One region of the Rhizobium sp. 10PS4 genome, then DNA from elsewhere that is predicted to be linked to it. Evidence: predicted binding sites of a transcription regulator. Region 1 holds the regulator's gene; each other region holds the start of a gene.
What was found. The regulator PhoB, encoded in region 1, activates phosphate uptake and scavenging genes when phosphate is short. The targets are predictions, from matches to a motif close to TGTCATNNANCTGTCAT.

Region 1 (3,422 bases):
GCTTCGGTTGATTTTGGCGACACCAAGCCTTCCCGTTATTCGAGGATAAAGCCCCATGGCATCGACACATATTTTTTCTGCCTACGATGATGATCTGAAGTTCCTGTCCAGGCGGATTTCCGAAATGGGCGGCCTGGCCGAGCAGATGGTCAGCGAAGCCGTCCGCGCCCTCGTCAACGGCGATACCGCGCTGGCGCAGAAGGTCATCTCGGACGATGTGATCCTCGATCACGCCGAACGCGAAATCGGCGACAAGGCGATCGTGACGATCGCCCGCCGTCAGCCGATGGCCTCGGATCTGCGTGAAATCATGGGTTCGATCCGCATCGCCGCCGATCTCGAACGCGTCGGCGACCTCGGCAAGAACACCGCCAAGCGCGTCATCGCCGTCCAAAGCACCGGCGTTCCCCGCAAGCTCGCCCGCGGCCTCGAGCATCTGTCCGAGTTGGCGCTCGTCCAGCTCAAGGAAGTGCTCGATGTCTACACCAATCGTTCAGCCGACAAGGCGAATGCGATCCGTGAACGCGACAACGAGATCGACGCGATGTACACCTCGCTGTTTCGCGAACTTCTGACCTATATGATGGAGGATCCGCGCAACATCACTAGCTGCACGCATCTTCTCTTCTGCGCCAAGAATATCGAGCGCATCGGCGACCATGCCACCAACATCGCCGAGACGATCTTTTACATGACGACCGGCGCACAGCCGGAAGGCGATCGTCCGAAGGACGACAGCGCCAACACCGTCGGCGCGGTGACGGAATAACCGCCCGGGCCAGTCGCCGGACCAGTCAATTGCGTGCGCGCCCGTCCGGGGCGCGCAAAGAGGTCGCAGCCAATTTCTGAATTTGCGCAGGATGAATTGCTTAAATCACCCCCTGATTTAAGGATGATGCGCGAGGAGACCGACACGCATGATCCCGAGAGTTGCAGTTGTTGAAGACGAGGAAGCCCTCAGCGTGCTTCTTCGCTACAACCTCGAAGCGGAAGGCTTCGAGGTCGATACCATCCTTCGTGGCGACGAAGCCGAAATGAGGCTTCAGGAGCGCACGCCCGATCTTCTCATCCTCGATTGGATGCTGCCGGGCGTCTCCGGCATCGAGCTCTGCCGGCGCCTGCGCATGCGGCCGGAAACCGAGCGCCTGCCGATCATCATGCTGACGGCGCGCGGCGAGGAGAGCGAGCGCGTCCGCGGATTGTCGACGGGTGCCGACGATTATGTCGTCAAGCCCTTCTCGACCCCCGAGCTCGTTGCCCGCGTCAAGGCGATGCTGCGCCGCGCCCGTCCCGAGGTGCTGTCGACCGTGCTGAAGTGCGGCGATATCGAGCTCGACCGCGAAACCCATCGCGTCCATCGCAAGAGCCGCGAAGTCCGCCTCGGCCCTACCGAATTCCGCCTGCTGGAATTCCTGATGTCGTCGCCGGGCCGGGTGTTCTCCCGCTCGCAGCTTCTCGATGGCGTCTGGGGCCACGATATCTATGTCGACGAGCGCACCGTCGACGTCCATGTCGGCCGTCTGCGCAAGGCGCTGAATTTCTCCAACATGCAAGACGTCATCCGCACCGTCCGCGGCGCCGGTTATTCGATGGAAGCCTGAGGGCTTCCATTCTGGTTACTGACAGAGTCGACCGACGACTTTTTCGTCGTGCTCGGGCTTGTCCCGCTGCTGTCCGGTTCGCGGCGATAGACCGCCCCTCATCCGGCTGCCGCCACCTTCTCCCGCTCGCGGGGCGAAGGGACCCGCTGCGACGTCTCCGTTCCCCGTCCTCCACCTCTCGTGTGGCAAGTCCCCTCGCCCCGTTTACGGGGAGAGAGTTAGGGTGAGGGGCAGCCATCTCGCAATAAGCGCTTCCATCCACTCGCATAAAAAAACGGGCCACTCGGCCCGCTTTCTGCATTCTAAACGATGTTCGCTCGTTCAGCTGGCCCGCGCCGCTGCCCGGCGGCGTTCATTCACCGGCTGGTAGGCGAGTTTCTGGTGATAGCCGCAATAAGGCGAATTGTCGGGGGATTCGCAGCCGCAGAAATGGAAGTCGTCCTTCAGCGGATCGCCGACTGGCCACTTGCAGGTGCGTTCGGTCAGTTCCGTCAGGCCGAGGCGGCGCGAAATCGGCACCACCACGTTGCCCCTCGGCACGTATTCCATTTCCTCGATCGTTTCGATCTCGATCTCTTCCTTCAGCATCGTCGCGCCCTGCTGGCGGGTGACGGTGCGGGTCGTGATCCGGGAGGCGTAGTTCGGTGCGCGCGGCGCCGATGTGTTGCGCTTCGGCGTTCGCGCCGCGGTGTTGGTGCCGCCGGCCTTGGCACGGCCGGGAAGGCACAGCCGGTGCACTTTGCCGATGACCGCGTTTCTGCTGACCCCGCCAAGCTGCGCAGCAATCTGGCTGGCGCTCAGTCCTTCGGCCCAAAGCTTCTTGAGTTTCTCGACCCGCTCGTCTGTCCAGTTCATGCCCTGTCTCCACCTTTTGCGTTGGTGATGGCAGAATCCCTCACCGTTGTCCCGGGAGCTCCGAAACAAGAAACGCTTGATCAATTTTGGTGACTAGTTCCGCCGCATGCAGTCTAGTAATTGATCTTTAACCTAGTGTGAGGCTGACTCCGTGACAAGAGTCGCATGAATCCGGATGAATCGAATTCGTAGTTTTCCCCAACTTGCTGCCCCTGCGTGTCATTTCTGCAATAATGCCTGTTGATGACTGAAAATGCCGCTGTACACCCTTGCTGCATACGCTAAGGGCGCCGTTTTGTTGACATTGCAGCGCGAAAAGGAAATAGTGCCACTCGCCGCCGCAAGGCGGCATTTTTGATTTTTCGGGCCTGGTTTCCTTAGCCGGAGTCATTGCCCGGCAACTTTGATGGAGATCGCGCCATGGCTGAAGCCGCGCTTTATGACACCTATTCTCGTGCCCCACTGCGGTTCGAGCGAGGCGAGGGCGTATGGCTGATCACCGAAAGTGGCGAGCGATATCTCGATTTCGGCGCCGGCGTCGCCGTCACCTCCGTCGGCCACAGCAATCCGCATGTGGTCGGCGCATTGAAGGAGCAGGCCGACAAGGTCTGGCACCTGTCGAACATCTATGAGATCCCCGGCCAGGAGCGTCTGGCAAAGCGCCTGACGGACGCCACCTTCGCCGACAAGGTGTTCTTCACCAATTCGGGTGCCGAGGCGCTCGAATGCGCGATCAAGACGGCGCGCCGCTACCAGTTTTCCAAGGGCCATCCCGAGCGCTTCCATATCATCACCTTCGAAGGCGCCTTCCACGGACGGACGCTGGCGACGATCGCCGCCGGCGGCCAGGAGAAATATCTCGAAGGTTTCGGCCCCAAGGCGCCGGGTTTCGATCAGGTGGCTTTCGGCGATATCGAAGCGGTCCGCGCCGCGATCACCGAGGCGACGGCCGCCATCCTCATCGAG
Region 2 (3,422 bases), on a different contig from region 1:
GCCCGAACGGCAAGGAAGGCGGCTACACCATCCACTACCCTTCGAAGGAAGAGACCTCGATCTACGACGCCGCGATGCAGTACAAGCAGGAAGGCGTGCCGCTCGTCATCTTCGCCGGTGTCGAATACGGCAACGGCTCCTCGCGCGACTGGGCTGCCAAGGGCACCAACCTGCTCGGCGTCAAGGCGGTGATCGCCCAGTCCTTCGAGCGCATCCATCGCTCGAACTTGGTCGGCATGGGCATCATCCCCTTCGTCTTCGAAGAGGGCACGACCTGGCAGAGCCTCGGCCTCAAGGGCGATGAACTCGTCACCATCGAAGGCCTCGAAAAGATCAAGCCGCGCGAGAAGAAGATCGCCAGGATCACCTATGGCGACGGCACCGTGAAGGAGGTTCCGCTGCTGTCGCGCGTCGATACGCTCGACGAGGTGATCTATCTCAACAATGGCGGCATCCTGCAGACGGTTCTGCGCGATCTCGCTGCCTGATTTTTAAGAAACTCGCATGATAATGGCCGCCGGAGAGCAGTTTCCGGCGGCTTTTTCTTTGCGGCGGCAGTATTCAAACGGCACTCACGATGATTTGTTTTGCGCAAGTTCCTGTCGAGCTTCGTCTCACCCGTTCGTGACTTTTCGTTTGGACCCGGAAGGATTATTCGTACGTTCATATGTCAGGGCCGCCGGTTCAAACATGCCGTCGGCGCTGAAAAAGAGGTGCAGGTGAATGTCCCCCCGTTTTTTGCTTCCGCTAATCGCCGGCGTTGTTCTCTCAGGCCCGCTGCAGGCCGAAGACGGCACGCCGAAAGGTGTCGTCGAACTCTTCACGTCGCAGGGCTGCTCCTCCTGTCCTCCCGCTGATGCCGCTTTTCGCAAGCTGGTGAACCAGGGCGATGTCATCGCGCTCGCCTATCATGTCGATTACTGGAACTATCTCGGCTGGGCCGATACGTTGAGCTCCAAGGAAAATACCGAGCGGCAGTATGGTTATGCCAAGACGATGGGCCGCAGCAACGTCTACACGCCGCAAGCCATCGTCAACGGACGCGACCATTTGGCCGGCGCCGATCTGAATGGCATCAACAGCAAGATCGATACCTATAGCAGCGAGGGCAATGGGCTGACCGTTCCAATCAGCGCCGCGATGCGCGGCGACGAGCTGGAGATCAAGATCGGCGCGGGACAGGGCAAAGCCAATGTCGTGATGGTCTATTTCGATAAGGAAAAGACGATCGACGTCGAAAAAGGCGAGAACAGCGGCAAGAAGATTTCTTATCTGCACAGCGTCACCAATGTCGAAACCGTCGGCATGTGGGACGGCAAGGCAACCAGCCTGACGCTGCCTGCCAGCGTCCTGCAGCGGCCGCAGCTCGAGGGCTGCGCCATCCTGCTGCAATCGGCGACCGCAGACGGCGATCCGGCTGCGATCCTTGGCGCGACCGTAGTGATGGCTGGTAAAAATATCTGACACTTCGTCCGGTTACGGACGAAGTTCCGGGCGGCCCGGCCGAGCGTATTCGGGGCTGGGGTTAAGGTCGATACGCTCCGCCGGGCCCTTTGGCGCGCTGGCGCCAAACCGGAATTCATAAATCTCCTGCAAATGAGGCGCTGTTTTGACTGAAATGCGGCGCTGCAGAGAAAGCGTTGACCTGTCCAGCGCATCATGCTTTCCGAAATCGAACGCAACTTTCGGAAGGCATGATGCACTGACTCAAAGTGCTACAGCGTCCTTGCGCGAGAGACGTGCGGTGTTGTCGTGCGGCTGAATGTGACGGCTGGCACTCTTGCAATTTGCGGCGGCTCGGGCAAACTGTCACCCTCCTGTCACAAGCGGAGGCCTCGGGAGACTGATGACAGATCAGCCGGATTTGCGACACGGCGAGAGCCGCTCCGTCGACAATAGTTCCTCAGTCGTCGTCGATCTCAGGGAATACAAACAAAGCAAGGACCCGCTTCCGGTGACCTTCCACCGGCGCGAACTGGACGCGATCCTCTGGATCTACGGCCGGATGGTCGGTGATGGTGAATGGCGCGACTACGCCATCGATCACCTGAAGGACAGGGCCGTCTTTTCCGTTTTCAAGCGTTCCGGCGAAATGCCGCTCTTCCGCATCGAGAAAAACCCGAAGCTTGCCGCCAAGCAGGGCGCCTATTCCGTAATCAGCGTCAACGGCACGATCCTGAAGCGCGGTCACGAGCTGAACCAAGTGCTGAAGGTCTTCGACAAGGCCCTGAAGCTCGTCGACAATTAAAGCGCGTCGCGCTTTAAGTCTTTGATTTATGCATGTCGTTATCCCAAAACCGTTGCACACTTTTGGGCGACATGCATTAAGCCATATCAGCCGTTAAACAGCGTGCCGGGATAGACGGACGGGTCCGGATCGGTGCTCATGCCTTCGCCGAGCGCGCGCTGCATGAACATCGTATCCAGCCAGCGGCCGTGTTTATAGCCGGTGCCCTTCATCAGGCCGACCTCCGCGAAGCCGGCCGCGCGATGGAGCGCGATCGATGCGGGGCTGGCGCCGCCGATGACGGCAGCCATCTGCCGAAAGCCGAGGGTGGTGCAGCGGATGATCAGTTCGGCGAGCAGCGCCTTGCCGATGCCCCGGCCGCGGGCCTCAGGCGCCAGATAAATCGAGTCCTCGACCAGCCAGCGATAGGCGGGACGCGCGCGAAACGCCGAGGCGTAGGCGTAGCCGAGAAGCGTCCCGTCCGTGCCGATGGCTGCAATATAGGGATATTGCTGGCCGACGATCGCCGAAAAACGCACTGCCATCTCGGCCTCGGAGGGCGGGACGATCTCATAGCTCGCGACGCCGTTCAGGACCGATTCGCGATAGATATCGGCAATGGCGGGGATATCGGCATTCGAAGCATCGCGCAGGAGGAAGGACATTTCAGCAGCATATCCATAAGGGCGGCAAGGGCTTTCTAAAACCATCCCGTGAAAGCCTGCGCAACAAAAAAGGCGGCCGAAGCCGCCTTTTCGATCTCACTCGGTCCTGCTTATTTACGGTTGCCCATGAACTGCAGCAGGAACATGAAGAGGTTGATGAAGTCGAGATAGAGCGTCAGCGCACCCATGATCGCCTTGCGGCCGGCGACGGCGACGTCATCGGCTTCCAGGTACAATTCCTTGATCCGCTGCGTATCGTAGGCGGTGAGGCCTGCGAAGATCAGCACGCCGAGTACCGAGATCGCGAACTGTACGGCGGACGACGCCAGGAAGATGTTGACCAGCGAAGCGATGATCAGGCCGAAAAGACCCATCATCAGGAACGAGCCCATCGCCGACAGGTCACGCTTCGTCGTGTAGCCGTAAAGCGACAGCGCGCCGAAGGAGGCGGCGGTGACGAAGAAGGTCTGAACGACGCTCTGGCCCGTGTAGATCAGGAAGATCGACGAGAGCGACAGGCCGACGAGCGC
Region 3 (3,422 bases), on a different contig from region 1:
CTCCGACCACATATCGCTGTTGCGCGACGGGGCGAAGCCGTCGAGATACCAGGCGTCGAAGCCGGGCGGGGCTGCGGCCACGCCCTCCAAGGCATGGCCGCAGACCACGCTGAGCGTCGTCTGGGCATCGAGATCGAGCTCAACGATGCCATCGGGCGCTTGCGGCCACGCCGACGTCAGCGCCTCGCGTTCTGCATCGATCTCCGGCCAGTGCGACAGCGCCCGGCCGATTTCTTCGCCGCGCATCGGGTGGAGTTCGAAGGAGGTGAAATGCAGGTGCTGGCCGTCTGCACGGTGGAGCTTCCATTGCCGCCAGGTCTCGGCGAAGTTCAGGCCGGTGCCGAAGCCGAGCTCACCGATCAGGAATGCCTGCCGCCCGTTCCAGCGCTCCGGCAGGCCGTTACCGGCGAGGAAGACGTGGCCGCATTCCAGCCGCCCGTCGGTCTGGCAATAAAAGTGATCGCCAAAGGCGGTGGAATAGGGCATATCGCCGTCGCGCCATTCGAGCGGCTGCGGGGCGCCTGCGCCAATCTGATCGGGGTTCACGTCTGTCATGGAAAAAGCCGATAGTCCTCAGCCGGTCTCAGGTCAATCGTCCTCAGAATTGCTGATCGTCGGCGGCGGCATCATGGGTCTGTGGGCGGCCGTCCATGCCGAGCGCCGGGGCATCCGGACTCTTATCAGTGACGCCGGCAGATTGGGCGAAGGTGCAAGCGGCGGCCTGCTCGGCGCGCTGATGCCGCATATGCCGGACCGGTGGTCGGAGAAGAAGCAGTTCCAGTTCGATGCGCTGGTCTCGCTCGAAACCGAGATCGCCGCGCTCGAAGCCGAGACCGGACTTTCTGCCGGTTACCGCCGTTCCGGACGGCTTATCCCGCTGCCGAAACCGCATCTCAATACAATAGCGCGTGGCCACTCCGAGGACGCCGAACGCCATTGGCGGGCGGGCGGCCGCCGCTTTCACTGGCATGTGCTCGACGGGCCGCCGGTCAACGGCTGGATCGAGGCGTCTGCCGGCGAGAGCGGCTTCGTGCATGACACGCTCGCCGCCCGCGTTGCGCCTCGCTTGCTGGTCGCAGCGCTCATCGCCTTCCTGCGGCGGGCAAAGCATGTTCGCATCCTGGAGCATGCGACGGTTGCCGGCCTCGATCCCGATCGCGGTACGGCCGAAATCAACGGCGAAACCATCGTTTTCAGTCACTGCATCCTGGCCGCTGGCCATCAGTCCTTTCCGTTGTTGCAGGGCCTGACGCCGGGGCTGAAACAACCGCTCGGCCAGCCGGTGAAGGGGCAGGCGGCATTGTTGAAAGCCGATATCGACCCGGCGCTGCCGACGATCTTCCTCGACGGGCTCTATGTCGTCGCGCATGAGGGCGGGCACGCGGCGATCGGCAGCACCAGTGAGAACCGTTTTGACGATCCTACATCCACCGACGTCCAACTCGACGTGCTGATCGAGGCGGCGCGGGGCATCGTACCGACGCTTCGCGACGCCCCTATTGTCGAGCGCTGGGCCGGGCTTCGCCCGAAGGCGATCGATCGGGATCCGATGATCGGTCGCCATCCCGACCACCGGCGCCTGATCGCGCTGACCGGCGGCTTTAAGGTCAGTTTCGGCCTCGCCCACCGGCTGGCGGAGGCGGCGATATGTATCGCAAGCGATACAGACTGCGGATTTTTGCTGCCGGAAAGCTTCGCAATTTCAAGCCACATTGCGGTGGCTTCACGTTAAACGTGAATTAGACGCCGCTGCCTTTCGTTATTCTGTCATGCAAATCACCTATCTGCTTGCGCATCGACAGCGCCGGATCTGAACGGCTCTCACTTCCTTGATGGAGGAAATTGCATGCGCTATGCCATTTGCTTCACGCCTCCGGCGAGCGACCCGTTGTCGCTCGTGGCCGCCAATTGGCTTGGCCGAAACGTGTTTTCGGGCGATATGATGGAGCCTCCGGCAGTTCGTGGCCTCGGCATTCACGAGATTGCCTTCCATACCGCCGTGCCGCGGCGCTACGGATTTCACGGCGTTTTGAAGGCGCCGTTCCACTTGTCCCGCGACATGCCAGAATCGCAACTCCTGCGCGATCTCATGCGTTTTTCCGGGACCTTCGTTCCCTTCCAGATTCCGCGTATCGAAGTCGCCCGGCTCGGCAATTTCTACAGCCTGCTGCCGAGCACGCCCTGCGAGCAGATCCAGTATCTCGCCTCGGCGATCGTGCAGGAATTCGATCGTTTCCGCGCACCGCTCAGCGAGGCCGAGATCGAACGCAGCGATCCGGACGGGCTGTCGGCGACGCAATTTTCCAATCTGCATCGCTGGGGCAATCCCTATGTGATGGAGGAGTTCCGCTTTCATATGCCGGTGACTGGCCCCGTCAACGCGATCGACATGCCGCGCATCGAGCCGGCGTTGCGGACGATCTTCGAGCCTGTCCTCTGCGAACCTGTCACGGTTTCGAACGTGGCTCTGATGATCGAGGAGGGCACTGGCGGTCCTTTCCGCGTTCATTCGCTGCATCCGATGGGCAAGGTCAGCGCGCGCAAAATAGCTTGAGTCTGCCGATGGGCTAAAGGCTTGTGCCGTAAGGGCAAAATCCGGCGGAGCAGTTTCCGTCTCGACATTCCAGCTGCGGATGCTACCGTTCCCCGTCTTTTCAGAAGGTGATTTGATGGTATCCGAGACTTATCCGCGCAATCTCGTCGGTTACGGGCGTCTGACGCCCGATCCGAAATGGCCGGACGAGGCACGCGTCGCCGTGCAGTTCGTCATCAACTACGAGGAGGGCGGCGAAAGCTCGATCCTCGACGGAGATCCGGCTTCCGAAAACCTGCTGTCGGAGATCGTCGGCGCGGCCGCCTGGCCAGGGCAGCGTAACCTCAACATGGAATCGATCTATGAGTATGGTTCGCGTGCAGGCTTCTGGCGGCTCTGGCGGATGTTCACCGATCTCAAGGTGCAGGCAACCGTCTACGGCGTGACGCTGGCGATGGCCCGCAACCCCGAGGCCGTCGCCGCGATGAAGGAGGCCGGTTGGGAGATCGCCAGCCATGGTTACCGCTGGCTGGAATACAAGGATTTTCCTGAAGATCTGGAGCGCAAGCATATCCTCGAAGCGGTGCGCCTGCATACCGAGCTTACCGGCGAGCGGCCCTATGGCCTGTATCAGGGCAAGCCTTCCGACAATACGCTTCGGTTGGTGCAGGAGGAGGGCGGTTTCCTCTATTCCTCCGATTCCTACGCCGACGACCTGCCTTACTGGGTGAAGGGCGTCGACGGGAAACCCTTCCTGATCATCCCCTATACGCTCGAAACCAACGACATGCGTTTTGCGACGCCGCAAGGCTTCAATGCCGGTGATCAGTTCTTCACCTATCTGAAGGATGCCTTCGACACGCTTTATGAGGAAGGCAAAGCGGGCAGC
Region 4 (3,422 bases), on a different contig from region 1:
CAAAACCGGCGAGTTTGTAGGGAATTCTGTGTGGTTTTGGCGACGGTCAGATGGAAAAACATTGTCTCCCGATCAAAATCCCATCGGAAACGGAAAAACTCATGTATTTTCGCACCTGCGAATACACGTCACGCTGAGATTAAAATATAGGCAAATGCCTAAATAGGGTCCTTCTCTTTGGTATTTCAGGCGGTTGTTTTTTAGGCGTTTTTTGATTGAATAGGATGATGAGCAAACATCTGTCCGACCTTCTTCTCACGCCTGCCGAAATGGCCGCCGTCGACGCGGCCGCTGCCGCGTCCGGCATCGACTCTTTCGACCTGATGGAGAGGGCAGGTGCGGCAGTCGCGGCGGCTGCTCTGCGCCTTCATCCCGGAGCTTTGCGTTTCGTCATACTCTGCGGGCCCGGCAACAATGGCGGCGACGCCTATGTCGCAGCCCGCCATCTGCAGGAGAGTGGGGCCAACGTGGCGCTCTACTATCTCGGCGATCCCTTGAGGCTGAAGGGCGATGTCGCCCGCGCCCGCATCGGCTGCGCGTCGGAGGGACAGGAACTTGACCTCTATCGGCCGGAAACCGGCGACGTCGTCATCGATGGCCTGTTCGGGGCTGGGCTTGGTCGCGCGGTGTCGGCCGATGTGCGCGCGCTGATCGAGCGCGTCACCGAGGCCGCTATTCCCGTGCTCGCCATCGATCTGCCCTCCGGCCTCGATGGCCGCACCGGCAAAGTGCTGGGGGCTGCCTTCCGGGCCTGCAACACCATCACCTTCATGACCCGCAAGCCCGGCCATCTGCTGATGCCGGGCAGGGAGCTTTGCGGTGAATTGGAGGTCTTCGACATCGGTATCCCCGCCCGCATCATCCGCGCCGAGGCAGGCGGTATCATCGCCGAGAACAGGCCGGATGCCTGGAAGAGTGCGCTGCCGGCCGAGCAGTTGGAAACCCACAAATACAAGCGCGGTCATCTGGTCGTCTTCTCAGGCGTGGCCGACAAGACGGGTGCGGCGCGCATGTCGGCGATCTCGGGCCTGAAGGCCGGCGCCGGCTTGGTGACGATCGCCGCCCCCCGCGCGGCGATGGCCGCCAATGCCGCGCATCTGACCGCCGTCATGCTGCATGCCATCGACGACGAGGCCGACCTCGGCAACTGGCTCTCCGACAAGCGGCTGCAGACCTTCGTCCTCGGCCCCGGTTTCGGCATCGGCGCCAGGGCGCGCGGCTTCGTCGCCGCCTTTGCCGATCGTCATCTGGTGCTCGATGCCGACGGCATCTCCTCGTTCAAAGACGATCCGCAACAGCTGTTTGATCTTTTCCGGGGTGAGCCGCGTCTGGTGCTGACACCGCACGAGGGCGAATTCGCGCGGCTCTTTCCCGATATCGGCAGCGATGATGCGCTCGGAAAGGTGGATAAGGCTGTGGCCGCCGCCCGCCGCGCCAATGCCGCGATCATTTACAAAGGCGCCGATACCGTTATCGCAGCACCCGATGGACGTGCGCTCATCAATACCAACGCTCCCGTCTGGCTTGCCACCGCCGGTTCCGGCGACGTGCTTGCCGGCATCATCGGCGGCTTGCTCGCCCAGGGCCTGCCGGCCTTCGAGGCCGCGGCTGCCGGCGTCTGGCTGCACGGCGAGGCTGGCCAACGCGCCGGCAAGGGGCTGACGGCGGAGGAGCTTGCAGCCGAGGTATTGCCGCTTTAGCGCCGCCGCATCCTCTTGCACCTCGAACGCAGAAGCAATCCGCACCGTCGGTCTGGCCGTGGCGCGGGCTGCGTTGTTTTACCATTATAAATGCGGCCGATGTGTCAGTTGAGTGACGGTTTTATTTCGAATTTTTAGAGCGACATCGATCAGTCCAAGAATGTCCTGCGCGGAGAATCAGCAACCCGCAAAACTAAACTGTCATTAAAATGTTAATTAATGGAAATACTTAGTCGTGTCAGGAATTCCTGTCGGCTGGAACACGGGTTCGGACAGTGGGTCCTGAGCTGATCTGGTTTGAATTCTGATCGAAGTGCGCAGTCAACGGTTGCGAGGGGAAGCGCCGATGGAACGTTTTTTTCGGCAAGTCCACAGAGTGACGACCGCCGCCGCCGGCTTTAGCGGACTTGCGGCAGTTGTCGGTTCACTCTTCATCGCTCCTGCAGCCATGGCCGAGCCCATTCGCGGCGCCGGCTCCACATTCGCGGCACCCATCATCGCGAAGTGGGCAGAGATCTACGAGAAGGCGCGGATGGATGACGGCGACTTCAGCTCACCCGATTGGACGGTAGATTACGAGCTCGTCGGTTCGCTGGCAGGCCTGATGCGCCTTGATCAGCCGGAGCTGGATTTCGCTGCGACCGATGTGCCTGTCTCCCACGACGAGCTTTTAAAGCATGGCCGCCAGCAATTTCCGATCGTGCTCGGCAGCGTGGCGATTGCCGTCAATCTTGACGGTATCGACAAGGGCCGTATCAACCTGACTGGCCCGCTGCTTGCGAATATCTATCTCGGCAAGATCCAGTCGTGGGCTGACCCTGCCATCAAGGCGATCAACCCGGAGATCAGCCTTCCCGATCAGAAAATCAGCCCGGTTAGCCGCAAGGATGGATCAGGCACCACCTTCATGTTCACCGAATTCCTGTCCTCGGCAAGCCCGGAATGGAAGGCGGCACATGGAGCGGATACGCTGATCGCCTGGCCTGTGGGGACGAGTGTCGAGGGAACCGGGGATCTCATTCGCGCGGTGCAGGCAACCAAGGGGGCGATCGCCTATGCCGATTTTGGCCAGGTCGAGCGTGCAAACCTGCCCTATGCCGCTGTTCAGAACAAATCCGGCCAGTTCGTAAAACCGGGACCGGATGGCGTGCGGGCTGCCGCCAGCACCGCCTCATGGGATGAAGCGAAGGATTTTTCGGTATCGCTCGCGGATCAACCGGGAGAGGCGGCCTATCCGATCAGCGGCGCAACATTTGCTGTCGTTCCAATCACGGGACAGGCGCCCAATCGCTATCGCCGCGTGCATGATTTTTTCCGTCTGGCGTTCGAGGCGGGCGGTAAGGACGCCGAGGCGCTGGGCTATGTGCCTTTGCCGCCGCAGCTCGTCAGTCAGATCGTCAAATACTGGCTGAAGCAGGATGCATCCGCGAGCCAGTAAATCGTTCGGGCGCGCATGATACGCGGTCGGGGCATCCCCGACCGTATCAAATCGGGCATGTGACACGCGGGGGCGTCGTTGAAGCGCGCCATTTTGGCGCCAAGGGGGTAAGGCGTAATGAACATCGACATTTTCAAGGATATTCTTGTGCCTGTTATTGGCGGGCTGGGGATATTCATGCTCGGTCTGGAGTTCATGTCGAACGGCATCCAGGCACTCTCCGTCAACAAGATGCGCGCATTTCTCGCGAGAGCCGCAGGCACGCCGATCAAGGGCGTCATCGC

Region 2: RWJ89_RS19170 (DUF2794 domain-containing protein) is a predicted target of PhoB. The motif match lies at 1,808-1,824, and genes of this name have one in related genera.
Region 3: RWJ89_RS30055 (DUF1045 domain-containing protein) is a predicted target of PhoB. The motif match lies at 1,755-1,771, and genes of this name have one in related genera.
Region 4: pstS (phosphate ABC transporter substrate-binding protein PstS) is a predicted target of PhoB. The motif match lies at 1,802-1,818, and genes of this name have one in related genera.

What each region holds. Positions count from the first base shown of each region.
Region 1 covers NZ_JAWDIW010000007.1:237,680-241,101, reverse strand. The annotation lists gene pstB (phosphate ABC transporter ATP-binding protein PstB) at 1-11, shown strand, start outside; gene phoU (phosphate signaling complex protein PhoU) at 56-769, shown strand; gene phoB (phosphate regulon transcriptional regulator PhoB) at 918-1,601, shown strand; gene RWJ89_RS15700 (GcrA family cell cycle regulator) at 1,923-2,456, opposite strand; gene RWJ89_RS15695 (aspartate aminotransferase family protein) at 2,877-3,422, shown strand, end outside.
Region 2 covers NZ_JAWDIW010000009.1:285,202-288,623, forward strand. The annotation lists gene acnA (aconitate hydratase AcnA) at 1-488, shown strand, start outside; gene RWJ89_RS19165 (DUF1223 domain-containing protein) at 724-1,464, shown strand; gene RWJ89_RS19170 (DUF2794 domain-containing protein) at 1,847-2,248, shown strand; gene RWJ89_RS19175 (GNAT family N-acetyltransferase) at 2,335-2,892, opposite strand; gene RWJ89_RS19180 (Bax inhibitor-1/YccA family protein) at 3,003-3,422, opposite strand, start outside.
Region 3 covers NZ_JAWDIW010000019.1:52,663-56,084, forward strand. The annotation lists gene mnmD (tRNA (5-methylaminomethyl-2-thiouridine)(34)-methyltransferase MnmD) at 1-555, opposite strand, end outside; gene RWJ89_RS30050 (NAD(P)/FAD-dependent oxidoreductase) at 554-1,732, shown strand; gene RWJ89_RS30055 (DUF1045 domain-containing protein) at 1,847-2,554, shown strand; gene puuE (allantoinase PuuE) at 2,670-3,422, shown strand, end outside.
Region 4 covers NZ_JAWDIW010000004.1:65,382-68,803, reverse strand. The annotation lists gene RWJ89_RS08395 (NAD(P)H-hydrate dehydratase) at 228-1,700, shown strand; gene pstS (phosphate ABC transporter substrate-binding protein PstS) at 2,047-3,138, shown strand; gene RWJ89_RS08385 (Na/Pi cotransporter family protein) at 3,256-3,422, shown strand, end outside.